Regions from separate parts of the Exiguobacterium sp. 9-2 genome, predicted to be linked through region 2. Evidence: riboswitches for the same ligand, from Rfam matches in the RefSeq annotation. Region 2 holds a riboswitch; each other region holds the start of a gene.
The links. Region 2 has a riboswitch for S-adenosylmethionine ahead of msrA (peptide-methionine (S)-S-oxide reductase MsrA). Riboswitches for the same ligand answer to the same signal wherever they lie in the genome.

Region 1: linked by a shared signal. The riboswitch ahead of VJ374_RS14405 (alpha/beta hydrolase) and the one ahead of msrA (peptide-methionine (S)-S-oxide reductase MsrA) in region 2 are both predicted to bind S-adenosylmethionine.
Region 3: linked by a shared signal. The riboswitch ahead of VJ374_RS13540 (methionine ABC transporter ATP-binding protein) and the one ahead of msrA (peptide-methionine (S)-S-oxide reductase MsrA) in region 2 are both predicted to bind S-adenosylmethionine.
Region 4: linked by a shared signal. The riboswitch ahead of VJ374_RS15685 (amino acid permease) and the one ahead of msrA (peptide-methionine (S)-S-oxide reductase MsrA) in region 2 are both predicted to bind S-adenosylmethionine.

Annotation. Positions count from the first base shown of each region.
Region 1 is NZ_CP142850.1:2,764,533-2,768,736, forward strand. Features, by position in the region: gene VJ374_RS14390 (MetQ/NlpA family ABC transporter substrate-binding protein) at 1-562, opposite strand, end outside; gene VJ374_RS14395 (methionine ABC transporter permease) at 582-1,232, opposite strand; gene VJ374_RS14400 (methionine ABC transporter ATP-binding protein) at 1,222-2,250, opposite strand; SAM riboswitch class I at 2,337-2,440, opposite strand; SAM riboswitch class I at 2,690-2,791, shown strand; gene VJ374_RS14405 (alpha/beta hydrolase) at 2,859-3,617, shown strand; gene VJ374_RS14410 (thymidine kinase) at 3,701-4,204, opposite strand, start outside.
Region 2 is NZ_CP142850.1:413,364-417,567, reverse strand. Features, by position in the region: gene VJ374_RS02250 (SH3 domain-containing C40 family peptidase) at 1-102, shown strand, start outside; gene VJ374_RS02245 (putative quinol monooxygenase) at 158-451, opposite strand; gene VJ374_RS02240 (M20 metallopeptidase family protein) at 529-1,707, shown strand; SAM riboswitch class I at 1,770-1,873, shown strand; gene msrA (peptide-methionine (S)-S-oxide reductase MsrA) at 1,968-2,498, shown strand; gene VJ374_RS02230 (ArsR/SmtB family transcription factor) at 2,727-3,326, shown strand; gene VJ374_RS02225 (MFS transporter) at 3,341-4,204, shown strand, end outside.
Region 3 is NZ_CP142850.1:2,583,564-2,587,767, forward strand. Features, by position in the region: gene VJ374_RS13530 (alpha-glucosidase) at 1-298, opposite strand, end outside; gene VJ374_RS13535 (aminotransferase class I/II-fold pyridoxal phosphate-dependent enzyme) at 447-1,634, shown strand; SAM riboswitch class I at 1,697-1,801, shown strand; gene VJ374_RS13540 (methionine ABC transporter ATP-binding protein) at 1,886-2,899, shown strand; gene VJ374_RS13545 (methionine ABC transporter permease) at 2,889-3,554, shown strand; gene VJ374_RS13550 (MetQ/NlpA family ABC transporter substrate-binding protein) at 3,582-4,204, shown strand, end outside.
Region 4 is NZ_CP142850.1:3,002,305-3,006,508, reverse strand. Features, by position in the region: gene VJ374_RS15690 (polysaccharide pyruvyl transferase family protein) at 9-1,475, shown strand; SAM riboswitch class I at 1,584-1,685, shown strand; gene VJ374_RS15685 (amino acid permease) at 1,763-3,166, shown strand; gene mmuM (homocysteine S-methyltransferase) at 3,141-4,073, shown strand; gene VJ374_RS15675 (MarR family winged helix-turn-helix transcriptional regulator) at 4,144-4,204, opposite strand, start outside.

The DNA of each region.
Region 1 (4,204 bases), 710 kb from region 2:
CGTCCGGTAAGACGCGTGGCGTTTGTCCAGCGACGATCGGAACGATTTTCAGTTTCTTCGGATTTTCAACGATCTTATCGACCGATCCATTGCCGTCGAAGTCGTCCGGTAATTTGATCAAACCTGCTTCTTGTAGTAACAAGAAGGCACGTCCCATGTTCGTCGCTTCGTTCGGAACAGCGATTTTGCCACCGACTGGAATATCTTTGACGTCCTTATATTTATCTGAGTAAATGCCCATCGGTGCAATGACGGTCGTCGCAATCGGCGACAGCTTCAACTTATGTTCCTTCTTGAAGGCGTTGAAGTAGGAAATCGTCTGGAAGGCATTGGCGTCGATCTCACCCTCAGCCAGTGCCATGTTCGGCTGGACATAATCGGAGAACTTGACGAGCTCGATTTTGATGCCCTCCTTTTCCGCTTTTTTCGCGACGTAATCCCACACTTGAGTGTCTGAACCACTGACCCCGAGCTTGATCGTCTTTTCTTCTTCTCCTGATGCTGAGCACCCGGCAAATAAAATCGTCGTTAATGTTGCCCCAATCGCTACTGCTTTTTTCATGGCTGAATCGCTCCCTTGATTAATGTCTTCTGATTTTTCGTGCGACGATGTTGCCTGTCGTCTGTAAGCCTTGGACTAAGATAACGAGAATCCCGACCGTGATGATCATGACTTTCGTGTCGAACCGTTGATAACCGTACGTAATTGCTAAGTCACCCAAACCGCCACCACCGATGGCGCCTGCCATCGCCGACGCCCCGATCAAGCCGACTGTTGCAATCGTTAAATTAAGGATTAGTGAACCGAGTGCTTCCGGCAGAAGGAAGCGGAAAATCGTTTGAAACGGTGTCGCCCCCATCGCTTCTGCTGCCTCAAGGACGCCTTTATCGACTTCAAGTAACGAGCTCTCGATCAGACGCGCCATGTACGGTGCGGCGTAAAAGACGAGCGGGACGATTGCGGCTTCGGTTCCGATCGACGTCTGGACGATCAACCGTGTCAACGGGATGATCGCAACAAGTAAGATGATGAACGGAATTGAACGGAAGATATTGACGATACTGTTGAAGAATGTGAACAGCGGGACGTTTTCGAGCAATGCCCCTTTCCGGGTGACGACGAGCAGGATGCCGAGTGGTAAACCGATCAAAGTCGAAAATAATAACGACACTGACACCATCGTCATCGTCTGCAAAAATGCTGTCCAGATATCACTGTAGTTAACTAGCATCAGCAAGCACCTCCTCGACGGTCACCTGTGCCTGATCGATGTACTGTAAGGCCCGTTTTACTTCGATCGTTTCACCGATCAGTTCAACAAGTAATGTACCGAACGGTGTTTCCTGTAACTCCGTGATGCTACCGTGCAGGATGTTGACATCGACGTCGAAGCGTTTTGCGACTTGCGACAAGAGTGGTTGTCCGGTGTGGTGTCCGAGAAAATGAATCTTATAGATCGGATGCGCATTCCGTGACTCGATCAACTGACGAATTGATGCCGGAATTTCATCATGCATGACGGAGCGGACGAAGTTTTTCGCTGTCTCGGTCTGCGGATTTGAAAAGACATCAAAGACTGTTCCTGACTCGATCAGCTTCCCAGCTTCGATGACGGCGACCCGGTCACAAATCTCCCGGATGACACCCATCTCATGGGTGATCAAGAGAATGGTGATCCCGTATTCCGCATTGATGCGTTTTAATAACTGGAGAATATGATGTGTCGTCTGAGGATCGAGTGCTGACGTCGCTTCGTCACATAAGAGCACGGATGGTTGCGTCGCTAGTGCCCGGGCGATGCCGACACGTTGCTTTTGTCCGCCGGATAATTGATCCGGGTAATGATCCGCCTTGTCCGCAAGATCGACGAATTCGAGTAATTCCGTCACCCGGCGACGAATCTCGTCTTTCTTGACACCTGCGAGAACGAGTGGTTTCGCAACGTTCGTAAAGACCGTGTTTGCATTCAATAGATTGAAGTGTTGAAAGATCATCCCGATCCGCTGTTTCGCTTGGCGTAATTTTTTTGGTGATAGTTGTGTTAAATCTTCTCCGTCGACCGTCACTGTTCCTGACGTCGGTCGTTCTAACAGGTTGACGCAGCGGAGCAATGAACTTTTCCCGGCACCGCTAAAGCCGATGACACCGAAGATTTCGCCTTTCTCGATCGTCAGGTCGACACCGTCGAGTGCTGCGATCGTCTGATCCTTCGTGACGTACGTTTTTTTGACTTGATGAAATGCAATCATTCCGTTTTCCCCCTTCATTCAACAAAAAAGGTCCCTTCTTGAGAAACAAGAAGAGACCTGGATCCGCACAATGGCAGAATCCACTCCACTCATCTCTCAGACATCTGTCTGATGGAATTGGCACAGTGCTCATAATGAGTCTGTTGCCGAGGTTTCGTAGGGCCAGTCCCTCCACCTCTCTGGATAAGTATTGCGGTATGAAATTCGTATGTGTGTTGTTGCGTTGTTGCTTATGTCGTAAAACTAATTTTTACATTACGGGTCGAACCTTTAAAAGTCAACCAACTTTGCAAAAATAATCCATTTGGCGCATATCGATTGAGTCATAAGTTATGAGTTAGCTGAAAGAATAAATCACGATTCGTCCAGAACGATTTGACAAGGCATTTTCGGTCGTGCTACCATCGTTTCAATGATTAATCCGACAATTCCAATATGATATTTATCAAGAGTGAACGAGAGACCTGGCTCTATGACTTCACGGCAACCTGCAATCTGTAAGGTGCTCCGACCAGCAAAGCGCGGCTTTGGATGATACGGTGAAAAACTCGTGGGCGTCCAAGCAGTGACGTTGACGAGTTTTTTTCACGAATGGAGGAAAAATAGTAATGATGAACTATCCTGTATTGACTGGTGCTGAAGCATTTTATCTTCAAGGTGGACCGATCGGCATTTTAATCTGTCATGGTTTTAATGCGACCCCGCAAAGTGTTCGGGACGTCGGTGAGGCATTTGCTGCTAAAGGATTCACTGTCTATGCTCCACGTTTGCGTGGTCACGGGACGAACGTCCGTGAGTTCGAACAATCGACTGCTCGATGTTGGAAGCAGAGCCTGCAAGACGGCTATGCACGTTTACAAGAAACATGCGATCAAGTCTTCGTCATCGGTCAATCGATGGGCGCGACGCTCGCACTATCGCTCGCCGCTGACGGGATTCCATTTTCAGGCATCATTACGATCAATGCCGCTCTCTCCGTTCCGTCTTATGAAGCACTGTCGTTTGAAGGTGGTCCACAGTACTTACCAGAAGGGGCACCGGATATCAAACGGTCTGCTTTCGAAATCATCTATGACCTCGTTCCGAGTCGTTGTGCATTCGAACTCGTCCGCTTGATGGACGAGACGAAAGGACGCCTTGGATCGATCCTTCTACCGACATTGATTCTTTACTCGGCGACCGATCACGTCGTTCCGCCGTCGAGCTCGGATTACCTGCATCAGCATATCGGGACGAATGATAAACGAAGCTACTGTCTCCTCAACTCGTACCACGTCGCGACCCTCGATCATGATCAGGATTTGATCGTGCGTGAGACGATTCGTTTCATCGAACGCTCGAGCCGTTTCTCACAGGAAACGGGATAATAAAAAAAACAGCTATTCGTCTTCACTTAGAAGCGAACAGCTGTTACATCAAAGGACGACCATCATCGGTTCGTCTTTTTTGTTTATCCTTTTTGGTGTTGCATCGTTTGGAGCGGCTTCGGCTTTCCTGGCACTTCATGGCAGTGGCGACACCGTGGCTCATACGATTCTGAAGCGCCGACTAAAATGATCGGATCATCATAGTTCGCTGGTTTTCCATCAATCAAACGTTGTGTACGGGAAGCCGGATCGCCACATGAGAGACAGATCGCCTGAAGTTTCGTCACAAATTCTGCGCGCGCCAGTAATTCCGGCATCTTGCCAAATGGCTCTGCCCGGAAATCCTGATCGAGTCCTGCACAAATGACGCGTTTTCCGTCTTGCGCAAGTGCTTCGATGACTTGAACGATCTCATCATCAAAGAATTGAACTTCATCAATTCCGACAATTTGTGTTTCTTCCGCTACTGCTGCATAGAGATCACGACTCGTCGCCATTGGAATCGCCACGACGGAATTTCCGATGTGAGAGACGACATGCTCTTCATGGTACCGGTCATCGATTGCCGGCTTGAATACTTGAACGGG
Region 2 (4,204 bases):
GATAACGAACACTTCATCCATGCGGGTGGTTCACAGCTGCAAATCAATTCAATCTATGAACCGCGTTGGCAGGAGCATTTCCTCGGCTTTAAATCGATGTAATAAAAAAGACGAATCCGTCGGTTTCGACGGGTTCGTCTCTTCTTATCGCAACACGTCAGAAAGTCATCTCGACGTATTTCGCCACTTGTCGGTCCATCAAGTATAATTCGATCTGTTCACGGTAGGCTTTATAGTGGTCGGATGCGATATGCGCTTCAAGCGCTTCTTCGTCCCGATACACTTCATACAACATGAATTGATGCTCATCCTCGATCGATTGGTGCAAGGAATAACGTAAGCATCCTTCTTCTTTTTGTGAAGCATGATAAACCGTTTGTAAAATCGGGAAGACTTGATCCGCAAGTCCAGCTTTGATTGTAAGTACAGCATTGACGACGATTTCTCCCATGTTACATTATCCCCTTTCGTGATTACCTGTATCTGTACCCATTTTCGCGAAAAGACACACGTTAAAGGAGCTTGAACATGCAAACTCAACTTTTTGAAGCACTCGAACAATTCGAACCGACAATGATCGCGTTACGTCGCGATTTTCATCGACACCCGGAACTCTCTTTCCAGGAAGTCCGCACACCAGAACGGATTGCCGCCTTTTACGCAGAACAGGGCATTCCTCATCAAACAGCCGTCGGAGGTCGTGGTGTCGTCGCGACGATCGAAGGCAAACAGCCTGGTCCGACGATTGCGGTCCGTGCCGATTTTGATGCTTTACCACTTCAAGAAGAGACGACGCTTGCCTTCCGGTCGATCCATCCCGGTGTCATGCATGCATGTGGACACGATGGTCATACGGCGATCGTGATGGCCCTTGCTGCTACACTCTATCCGTTACGCGATCAATTGCAAGGAACGATTCGGATCATCCACCAGCATGGAGAAGAGGTCTTTCCCGGTGGAGCAATCCAAATGATCGAAGCCGGCGTCCTCGAAGGGGTCGATGCAATTTTCGCGACACATCTCGAAAATGATTTACCGGTTGGCACGATCGGATTCCGGGAAGGACATACATTGTGTGCGATCGACGAATTCGAAATCATCGTCCATGGTCAAGGTGGGCATGCCCAGGCACCGCATAAAACAAAAGATGCTCTCGTCGCTGGAGCGCAACTCGTCTGCAACTTACAACATCTCGTTAGTCGACGGGTTGATCCGTTTGAGCCGGCTGTTCTCGCAATCGGTTCTTTCCATGCAGGAACAGCACCAAATATCGTTACGGGTGAGGCACGCATTGTCGGGGAAATCCGAACGTTCAATGAGACACTTCGGCATCAGCTCCGGCAAGAAGTCGATCTTGTCGCTAAGACGACGTGTGCCGGCATCGGTGCTTCGTATTCGATTGACTTCACGACTGGTTACCCGGCGCTCTGGAATCACCCGGATGAGACAAAACTCGTTCAGGAAGCTGCTGCTTTCTTACCGGAAGCATCCGTCATGGCACTCACACCAATGATGGCGGCGGACGACTTCGCACATTACTTAACACACGTCCCGGGTAGTTATTTCTTTACCGGCTCTGGCTATACGGACGGTCGCGTCAACTATCCGCAGCACCATCCACAGTACGAGATCAATGAACAAGCGTTGTTGATCGGTGCGAAGACACTTGGAGCAACCGTTTTACGTGCCTTAAATTCTAAGGATTGACTTTATTTCTTTGTGAATGGTATCATCACAACAATGATAACGAATGACATCAACTTCATATACCCTTATCAAGAGTGGACCGAGAGATCTGGATCGATGACGTCCCAGCAACCTGCGCATAGCAAGGTGCTACGACCAGCAAAGCGAAAGCTTTGGTTGATAAAAAGCGGCGACTCCTTTTGCAACCAAGCGAAGGAGTCGTTTTCGTTTTCTCGCTGTCAGACATACAATGGGGATTTCCCACGGAGAGGAAGAGACAGATGGAAAAAGCAACATTTGCAGGTGGATGTTTTTGGTGCATGGTGACACCATTTGAAGAATTACCAGGAATCGAGGGAATCGTATCAGGTTACATGGGCGGACACGTCGATAACCCGACATACGAGCAAGTCAAAACAGGAACGACGGGACACCTCGAGGTCGTCCAAATCACGTTTGATCCGAGCCTGTTCCCGTACGAGCGTTTACTTGAACTCTACTGGCCCCAAACGGATCCGACGGATGCAGAAGGTCAATTCCAAGATCGCGGTACGCAGTACGCGCCAGCAATCTTCTATCATACGGATGCGCAGCATGAAGCTGCGATTACTTCTCGTGACGCTCTTGCTGCAAGCAACCGTTTCAAACAGCCAATCGTGACGCGGATCGATGCTGCTTCTGAATTTTATCCAGCGGAAGAGTACCACCAAGACTTCCATAAGAAAAATCCAGAACACTACAAAAAAGATCGTGCTGCTTCTGGTCGTGATGCCTTCATCGAACAGGAATGGAAAGATACGACGACGGTCTAACCGCCTCGAACCACATACAGTAGCTGAGACTGATTTCAAACATCTCGTTTTTCCCGTACTTTCTAGTAGAAGGTGGAGGATCGAGATGTCAATGAAGTCAGTTTTTTGTATGTAAACCAACTGCTTTATCCTTTGCCGTTACCCTTACATAAATTTGTAATCGTTTACAAAAAGAAGCTTTTGCTTTACGGTTAATAAAAATTAACCGGTTAAAAAGGAGATGATTGAATGGAACAAAAAGCGATTCATATATTAGAGAACTATGAACAGTTAAAAGTGATCAGTGATCCATTGCGAACAAAAATTCTCATGTTTCTCGTCGAAAAACCGCATACGGTGCATCAGTTGGCTCATTTGCTAACGTTATCGCGCGCAAAGGTCCTTTATCACGTACGGGAACTTGAAAAGCATGACTTGATTCGCCTCGTTCGAACAGAAGAACAAGGCGGCAATCTATTGAAATACTATCAAGCGATTGCCCGAGGATACATTCCTGCTGATCATCTTCTGAACTTCATCGAGACGAAAGAAGCGACTCGGCAATCGTATCTTGAAGTACTGGACCGGGCAAAGACACGCGTTCTTACGGCACCGACAGCTACTTTTTCTCCTTCATCTTCGAACGTCGAGGACTGGATGAGCTTATCACTTCAAAAGGAACTGACGATGTCTGAAGCCGACTTTCAACGCTTTGCTACAAAATATCGTGCTCTATTGGACGAGTTCACACGGTCCCCTTCACTAGACGAAGAAGATAAAAAACACTTCTATATCATGACGACTGCCTTTGCAATTGATGAACCACTATTTGAGAATGACGACGTCTAAACCGGAGGTGCCACATGCTGCCTATTGAAATGGATACGCAACAATCGCTGTTTAAAAATCGATCTTTTTTATTTTTATGGGGGTCCGGTATGTGCTCTGCCCTCTCCCTATCAACCTATCTGTTTGTTGAACAATGGTATGTCATCCATACGCTAAACCAGGCTTCATATCTTGGATTCGTCCTCATGGCCACCTTGTTACCCCGTATTTTTCTCATGTTATTCGGTGGCGTCTTATCCGATCGCTATAAACGTTCGACGATCATGCGCATCTCGAGCGCTTTACGAATCAGTTTCATTCTCTGTCTTCTCGCATTACTTCATACCGATCAGCTTACATTGCTGACGATTTTAGGATTCGCCTTTCTATTCGGTAGTGTGGATGCATTCTTTTCGCCGGCGAATGCTTCCTTACTTCCTACACTCGTTCCGAAAGAACAACTCACTAAAGCCAATTCACTGATTCAGACATCTAATCAAATCGCCCTCTTTTCAGGTCCGATTCTTGGTGGAGTCATTCTCAGCTATTCTTCTTACTCGCACGTCTTTCTCGTGATTTTCGGGACGCTCTGTCTGACGCTTCTCTTCACGTATGGGATTCGTGAGGCTAAGACTAGGCGATCACTCCAGCATTCCGCTCTATCTGAACTAAAAGAAGGGCTGCATTACGTTTTACACTTTCAGCAACTCAAGCAGACGCTTTTTCTCGTCATCTGCGTTAATTTCTTTTTCTTTGGACCGCTCCTACTCGGAATTCCCTTACTCGTTCATGATGTGTTACAAGGAGACGCGATGGATTTAAGTTATATGCAAGGGGCTTATCAAATGGGAATGCTCGGAGGAGCGCTCTGGAGTGGTTTTGCGCAGACGAAAGTAAAT
Region 3 (4,204 bases), 890 kb from region 2:
CCAAATCAAGAATTATCTTTAAGCCGCGTGCGTGAGCCGCTGTGATCAACTCTTGTAGATCGCCCATCGTCCCCGCCTTGTCCATGATCGTGTAATAATCGGCAATATCATAGCCATTATCGATGTCTGGAGAACGGTAACATGGATTTAACCAGACGATATCGACACCAAGCGATGCGATGTAATCTAGCTTGTCGATGACACCTCGCAAATCACCGATGCCGTCCCCATTCGAATCCTTAAAACTGCGCCAATAGACTTGATAGACGACTGCTTCTTTCCAGCTAGCTCGCTTCATCTCCTCACTCCTCTCCCTACTCTCTATTCCCGCTCCACATATCTGTACCTGTTTATTGGACGATTTTTTTGAATTTCAAAAAAGTTCTTTTCTTTTGACTGAATATTCGTTATCCTTGACGACAATACTACGAAGGAGGCACACATCCATGAAACATTTCGCTCCATCCATCGCCATCGATCGGCTTCCTGCTCCCGTTTTCGCTGAACTTGCGAACCGGATCGGCGCTGTGAAAGCTGCCGGACATGATGTCATCACCCTTGGTCAAGGAACACCCGATCAAACGACGCCCGTACATATTCTCGACGCCTTGAAACAGGCGATCGATGAGCCAACAAACCTTCAATATCCACCATTTCGTGGACATGATTTTCTAAAGCAAGCCGTCGCGAGCTTTTATACGAACGAATTCGGCGTCACGATCGATCCGGCAACCGAGGTCGCAATTCTTCTCGGTAGTAAAGCCGGAATCGTCGCCTTACCACAAACGATCGTCAATCCTGGAGAAGGTGTCATCGTCCCGGATCCGGGGTACCCGGATTACCTGTCTGGAGCAGCACTTGCTGGTGCTTATCCGATTACGCTTCCACTGCTTGAGAAAAATAACTTCCTGCCGGATTACGATTTACTTGATACGACAGATGTCGAGCGCGCCCGGATGTTGTTCCTCAATTACCCGAGTAATCCGACAGGTGCGACAGCGACAGCAGAAGCCTTCGAACAGACAGTTGCCTTCGCGGATGCCCATGATATTTGTGTCGTCCATGATTTAGCCTACGGTGGCATCAGCTTTGATGGTCCCACACGAAGCTTCTTGCAGACAGAAGGGGCGAAAGATGTCGGAATCGAGTTGTTCTCACTCTCGAAACGCTTCAACATGTCTGGCTTCCGAATCGCTTTCGCGATCGGAAATCCGTCCGTCATCTCAAGCATCGAGACGTATCAGGAACATCTCTACGTCAGTGCCTTCACACCGATCCAACATGCAGCGACCGTTGCCCTGACGAGTGACCAAACATGTGTCCGTGAGTTAAGTAGCTTATATGAAACACGACGCGATGCATTGTTTACGAAACTCGATGCAATCGGTTGGAGCGGACCACGACCGGGCGGTTCCTTCTTCGTCTGGCTCCCCGTGCCGGAAGGATACACGTCCCAAAGCTTCACGGATCATCTGCTTGACGAAGCACACGTCGCCGTGACCCCTGGATCATTCTTTGGTGAATACGGCGAAGGATACGTGCGGATCAGCTTAATTGCTGACGTCGAACGACTAGAGGAGGCCGTCGACCGAATCGGAACGCTCAACCTGTTCCGGACACCTGTTGCGGAATAATTCTGAAAAAACATTTGACAGATGGGAATCATTTCCGTTAAAGTAAATCCCAACAGCATAACTACTTATCGAGAGCGACCGAGGGATTAGGCCCAACGACGTCCGGCAACCACCTATCAGGAACGGTGCCACATCCTACAGAATGGATTCATTCTGAGAGATAAGTTACGAAATCTTACACTTTCGTCGCTTTTTTCTGGTTGCTCTGCTACTAGGAAAAAGCGACTTTTTTTGTATGAGGAGATGAGCAGATGATTGAATTCAAACAGATTACGAAACGGTTCGTCCGAGACCGGACTCCAATTTTTGCATTACGAGATGTCGATTTGACGATTCAAAAAGGAGAAATCTTTGGGATCATCGGTGAATCCGGTGCCGGTAAGAGTACGTTGCTTCGTCTGATCAACGGTCTCGAGCATCCGACACAAGGAACGGTCAAGGTCGACGGTGTCTCACTCGGCGGGATGTCAAAAGCAGATTTGCGTCAACTTCGTTTGCGGACAGGAATGATCTTTCAGCATTTCCAATTGATCCAGTCGCGTAATGTCGCAGATAACATTGCTTTCGCACTGAAGGCTGCTGGCGTCAAACGAGCAGATTTTCCAGAACGGATCCGTGAACTCGTCTCACTCGTCGGACTCGAAGGATTCGAAACGAACTTCCCGAGTCAGTTGAGCGGTGGACAGAAACAGCGCGTTGGGATTGCCCGGGCACTCGCGAATGATCCAACCGTCTTGTTATGTGACGAAGCGACCTCTGCCCTTGATCCGGTCACGACGCTGCAGATTTTGGATTTGTTGAAAGATTTGAATGAACGACTCGGATTGACGATCGTCCTCATCACGCACGAGATCGATGTCGTCAAACAAATTTGCCATCGTGTCGCGGTCATGTCGCAAGGGGAAGTCGTCGAAGTCGCCTCTACATACGATTTGTTCAGTCAAGCCAAACATCCGGTGACACAACATTACGTCGACACGGCACTCCAGATCGAGCTACCGGAACGCATCTTGCAAGCGACACCGGGAAAGATCATCCGCCTGCAGTTCACGGGCGAGAAGACCGGTGAAAGTACGTTGTCGGAAGCCATCCGTCGATACGATATCTCGGTCAGCATCCTGCACGGAAAAGTCGATTACATCCAAGACGTCGCTTTTGGTGTCTTAATCGTCAGCTTGACGGGATCCTCCGATCAAATCTCACCTGCCCTCGACTGGCTTGCGGCGGAACTTCATACACTCGAGGTGATTCAGGATGTGGCTTGATCGTATACAAACGATGTTACCCGAGTTGTTGAAGGCACTTGGTGAGACGGCGTGGATGGTTGGCATTTCACTTGCCTTCGCATTGGTCGTCGGGATTCCACTCGGGATTCTCCTGTTCGTCACCGACCGCGGTTTATTCTTTCAAAACATTGCCATCCGACGTGTCCTTGACTTCGTCGTCAACATCGTCCGGTCCTTGCCGTTCATCATCTTGCTTGTTGCCCTCATTCCATTAACGAAGTTCTTGCTTGATAATACGATTGGTCCGACGGCAGCATCCGTCAGCCTCAGTGTCGCAGCGATTCCGTTTCTCGCGCGCCTCGTCGAAACATCACTCCGTGAAATTCCACCTGGTTTGATTGAAGCAGCGGAAGCGTGCGGAGCGAAACCATTACGGATCATCGTCAGTGTCCTCTTACCGGAAGCACTCCCTGGCATCATTCAGGGCATCACATTAACGACGATCAGTTTGATCGGCTTCTCGGCGATGGCTGGTATCGTCGGCGGCGGAGGTGTCGGTGACCTCGCGATCCGTTTCGGTTACTATCGCTACGATAATCTCATCATGATCGTGACGATCGTTGTCCTCATCGTCATCGTCCAGAGCATTCAAGCACTCGGCAATCAACTAGCGCGAAAAACAGACAAGCGCTAATCATACATATAAAGGGAGAGTTGAATCATGAAAAAACGATATGCCTTTTTAGCGACAGCCTTACTCGGTGCAGGAATCCTCGCAGGATGTGGAGACAGCAGCGCTGATGAAAAAGACAAGACGATCAAGATTGGGGCGACAAGCGGTCCTTATAGCGACATGGTCAAACAAGCGATTCAACCGCAACTCGAAAAGAAAGGCTATAAAGTCGAAATCGTCGAATTCAGCGATTATATCCAACCAAACATCGCACTCGGTAGTGGCAATATCGATGCTAACTTATTCCAACACTCGATTTACCTGAAGACGTTCTCTAAAGAAAAGAAGCTCGACCTTAAAGGACTCATCACTGTCCCGACGGCACCGATGGGACTGTATAGTAAAACGGCGAAGACACTTGACGACGTCAAGACAGGCGCTGAAGTCGCGACACCGAACGATCCAACGAACCAGGCACGCGCGCTGAACCTCTTGGCAGAACAAGGCTGGATCGAACTGAAGCCAGATGTCGATCCACTGACCGTCTCAGAGAAAGATATCGTCAAAAATCCGAAGAAACTCGTCATCAAGCCGCTTGAAGCAGCGCAACTGCCACGTGCCATCGAAAGCGTTGATGTCTCAGCAGTTCCAGGAAACTTCGCGCTTGCTGC
Region 4 (4,204 bases), 480 kb from region 2:
TATCCATTATGAAACGTATTATTATTCGTGCAGGTATGACACCATTCGAACAGTTCGATGCTCCTTATTTGATGAAACATAATTCCATTGGAGGAAACGTTGGAAATCTCATTTATCAATACAGTATCTTTCGGACGTTGATGACAGAAGGTACGACGATTACACCGGACTATTACTATTACGATGAAGAACGGGCGGACGAAATCAATGCCAACTTTGATCTTTATGTCATTCCGTTAGCGGATGCATTCCGAAAAGAATTCGTACCGACGTTGCGGAAGTACACCCGCCTTATCAAGAAATTAAAAATTCCAGTCGTCGTCATCGGTGTAGGCTTACGTGCACCGTTTGAACCAGATCTAGACGGCGGATTCCCGTTCGATGAAGATGTCAAAGCATTCGTCAGCGCTGTACTTGAGCGCTCAAGCATGCTTGGTCTTCGTGGGGAAATCACGTCGAAATACTTGACGCGTCTTGGTTTTCGCGAAGGCATTGATCATCGTGTCATCGGATGTCCTTCGATGTACGCGTTTGGTCGCGACTTACATATTCGTGAAACGAACATTACGCCCGAGTCGATGATTACGGTCAACTCGTCACGTTTAGCACCACAAAATGTTCTTGATTTCATTACGCGCGGAATGGAAGAGTATCCGAATCATTACTTCATTCCCCAATGGATGAAGGAACTGAAATTGACGTATACAGGAACGCATCCGATCGCAGATTTGTCCGTGACGAACTATCCGGTGAAGATGTCGGATCCTGCTTACATGAACGATCGTGTTCGTTTCTTCTTGAACGCACAAACATGGTTCGATTTCATCGGGCAGGCAGACCTCAGTTTTGGTGCGCGCTTGCATGGAAATATCACAGCAACGCTTGCGGGTACGCCGAGTATCCTCATTCCAAAGGATGCACGAATGCGCGAACTAACGGATTATCATCAGTTGACGCATATTTGGGCGAACGACATCAAAGCGGATACACAATTATCCGACGTCGTAGCCAATGCTGATTTCCAAAGTCCAGTACGTGTTCAAGCACGTAACTTCGACAACTTCGTTGACTTCTTGAACGTGAATGATCTTGAACACATTTACCAAGAGACGAATTATCCTGAGAATGTGCCGTTTGACCGTCAAATGGCGCAAGCGGAACTACTTCCACCGGTTCAACCGATTTCTGGCGTGAGTCTCGAAGAAGCAGTCGCCCGTTTCGAACGGTTCTTCCCGGAACAAGAGAAGAAGATCGCGGATGCGCAAAAACAGGCAAAAGCGCAATTGGCCGAAAAAGATAAGAAAATCAAAGCATTGCAGAAACAAACAACGACGACTCAAAAAGATCAGGAAATTGCGGCGCTCAAAGCGCAACTGGCTGCCCAAACGAAGAAAATGAAGCACCAGCAAGGGACATTGAACCGAAAAGCGGTTCGGGCAGCCTTAAAGACAGCGGATCTATTCGCAAAAAAATAAAGTGTTCTAACATTCCGGGTCATTACGATACGGAATGTTTTTTGGTAGGAGTATTCTGAATTGCGTTGACAATCCGGAAAAGACTTGATAGGGTTAGGAACAATTACATACTTATCCAGAGAGGTGGAGGGACTGGCCCTATGAAACCTCAGCAACAGGTCGAAAGATACTGTGCTAATTCCTGCGGGTGTTGCACCCGATCGATAAGATTTCCGAATTGTCGACCGACGCATCCGTGAGGATGCGTTTTTTGTTTGAAATAGGTGGAACGAGGAGGAAATGGATTCATGAAAACGAGCGGAGCGTTTCGACGCAAGATGGAATCACGTCATCTGATCATGCTGTCGTTAGGAGGCGTCATTGGAACAGGATTATTTTTAAGTACAGGTTATACGTTGGAACAAGCGGGACGTGTCGGAACGATTTTGTCGTATTTGATCGGAGCCGTCGTCGTCTACTTAGTCATGTTAAGTCTCGGTGAACTCGCTGTGCACATGCCGGAAACCGGATCATTCCATAAGTACGCAACGAAGTATATCGGACCCGGTACCGGTTATACGGTGGCCTGGCTCTACTGGCTGACGTGGACGGTCGCCCTTGGTTCAGAATTCACGGCAGCAGGCATTTTAATGCAACGTTGGTTCCCGTCGATTCCAGTCTGGGTGTTCAGTGCATTATTCGCTGCGATGATCCTTGGTATCAACGTCTTGAAGGTCCGCGTATTTGCTGAAGTCGAGTTTTGGTTCTCCGCCATTAAGGTCGTAACGATCATTGCTTTCATTTTACTTGGTGCGGGAGCCATCGTTGGCTTCATCCCATTACAAGATGGTAGCCCAGCCTCATTCTTTTCTTCCTTAACGGAAGGAGGATTGTTTCCAAATGGGGCATTTGCGATCTTCATGACGATGCTTGCCGTGAACTTTGCTTACTCAGGAACGGAATTGATCGGCGTCGCAGCGGGTGAAGCGGTCGATCCGAAGCGGACGATTCCGCTTGCGATCCGAACAACGATTTTGCGACTCGTCCTCTTTTTCGTCGGTACGATCATTGTATTAGCCGTCTTATTGCCAACGGAAGGGAAGGGCGTGCTCGAAAGTCCATTCGTCGCGGTGTTCGAACGAATCGGGATTCCGTATGCGGCAGACGTGATGAACTTCGTCATTCTGACAGCGATCTTATCGGCAGCGAACTCTGGGCTTTACGCTGCCTCCCGGATGCTTTGGTCGCTTGCGAACGAACGCATGATTCCGCGTTTCTTCGCCCAGGTGACGCCAAGTGGGGTTCCACTTCGAGCTGTTTTGTTCAGCATGCTTGGTGGAGGACTTGCTTTGCTTTCTAGCATCTATGCAGCAGGAAGTGTCTATATCGCGCTCGTCTCGATTTCCGGTCTTGCTGTTGTCATCGTCTGGATGAGTATCAGCGTTGCGCAGTATCGCTTCCGGAAACAATTCCTCCGCGAAGGGCATACGGTCGACGAATTGGTCTATCGTACACCACTCTTTCCATTGGTACCGATCGCCGCTTTCGTCGTCTGTTTGATTTCCCTGATTGGTATCGGATTTGATCCGACGCAACGAGTCGCCTTGTATTGCGGTATCCCATTCATCGTGATCTGTTATGTCGTTCATGCGTTCACGAATTCTTCTCAGAAACGGAGTGTTGAAAATGTCCCGAATCAAAAATCCAGTTGATCAACGATTACAGGAAGTTCCTTTCCTGATTTTAGATGGTGCGCTTGCGACTGAACTCGAACAAAAGGGATTCGACCTGAACGATCCACTCTGGTCGGCACGCCTCTTAATCGAAGCACCGGAACAGATTGAGCGTGTCCATCACGATTACTTTGAAGTGGGCGCCGATGTTGCGATCACCTCAAGCTATCAAGCAAGTATCGAAGGATTTAAGCAACGTCATATCACGACCGAGGAAGCACAAGCGTTAATTCGACAAACGGTTACCTTAGCGCAAGACGCACGGACGCGTAGCGGAAAGAATGCCGCACTGATCGCGGGATCGGTTGGTCCTTATGGTGCCTACTTAGCAGATGGTTCTGAGTATCGCGGTCATTATGGAGTGTCAGCAGATGTGCTAGAAGCCTTCCACAGACCGCGCATCGAAGCATTGATTGAAGCGGGGGCTGATCTGCTGGCATTCGAGACGATTCCGTCGCTTGAGGAAGCTGTCGTGTTGTTCGGGATTCTCGAAGCGTTCCCGGAAGTGTCTGCTTGGCTGACGTTCTCGCTTCAAGATGCGACGCACATCAGTGAGGGAACACCGCTTGCGATATGCATCGAGACGATCGGACAGCATCCGCAACTTGCAGCAATCGGCGCAAATTGTTTTCCGGCATCCTACGCGACCGACTTCATCCGTCACGTTAAGACGTTGACGAGTGTTCCAATCATTGTCTATCCGAACTCCGGTGAAGTCTATGATCCGGTCGCAAAGACGTGGTCGGGTACGAATCAGTGCACGTCGTTCCAAGCCATCGCAAAGACATGGTATGAAGCTGGAGCACGATTGATTGGCGGTTGTTGTAGAACTTCACCGGAACATATCGCGCAAATTCGTTCGGTTTGCCAGGTTTCTCATACGTGATGAATGATGACGAAAAAACGGACACGAAATCAATCGATTTCGCGTCCGTTTTTTTAATGGTGTGATTCCATTACCGTTCGCGCAAGGCGCGATTGAATTGTTGCAATAGGCGTCCGAAATCTTCTGCATCA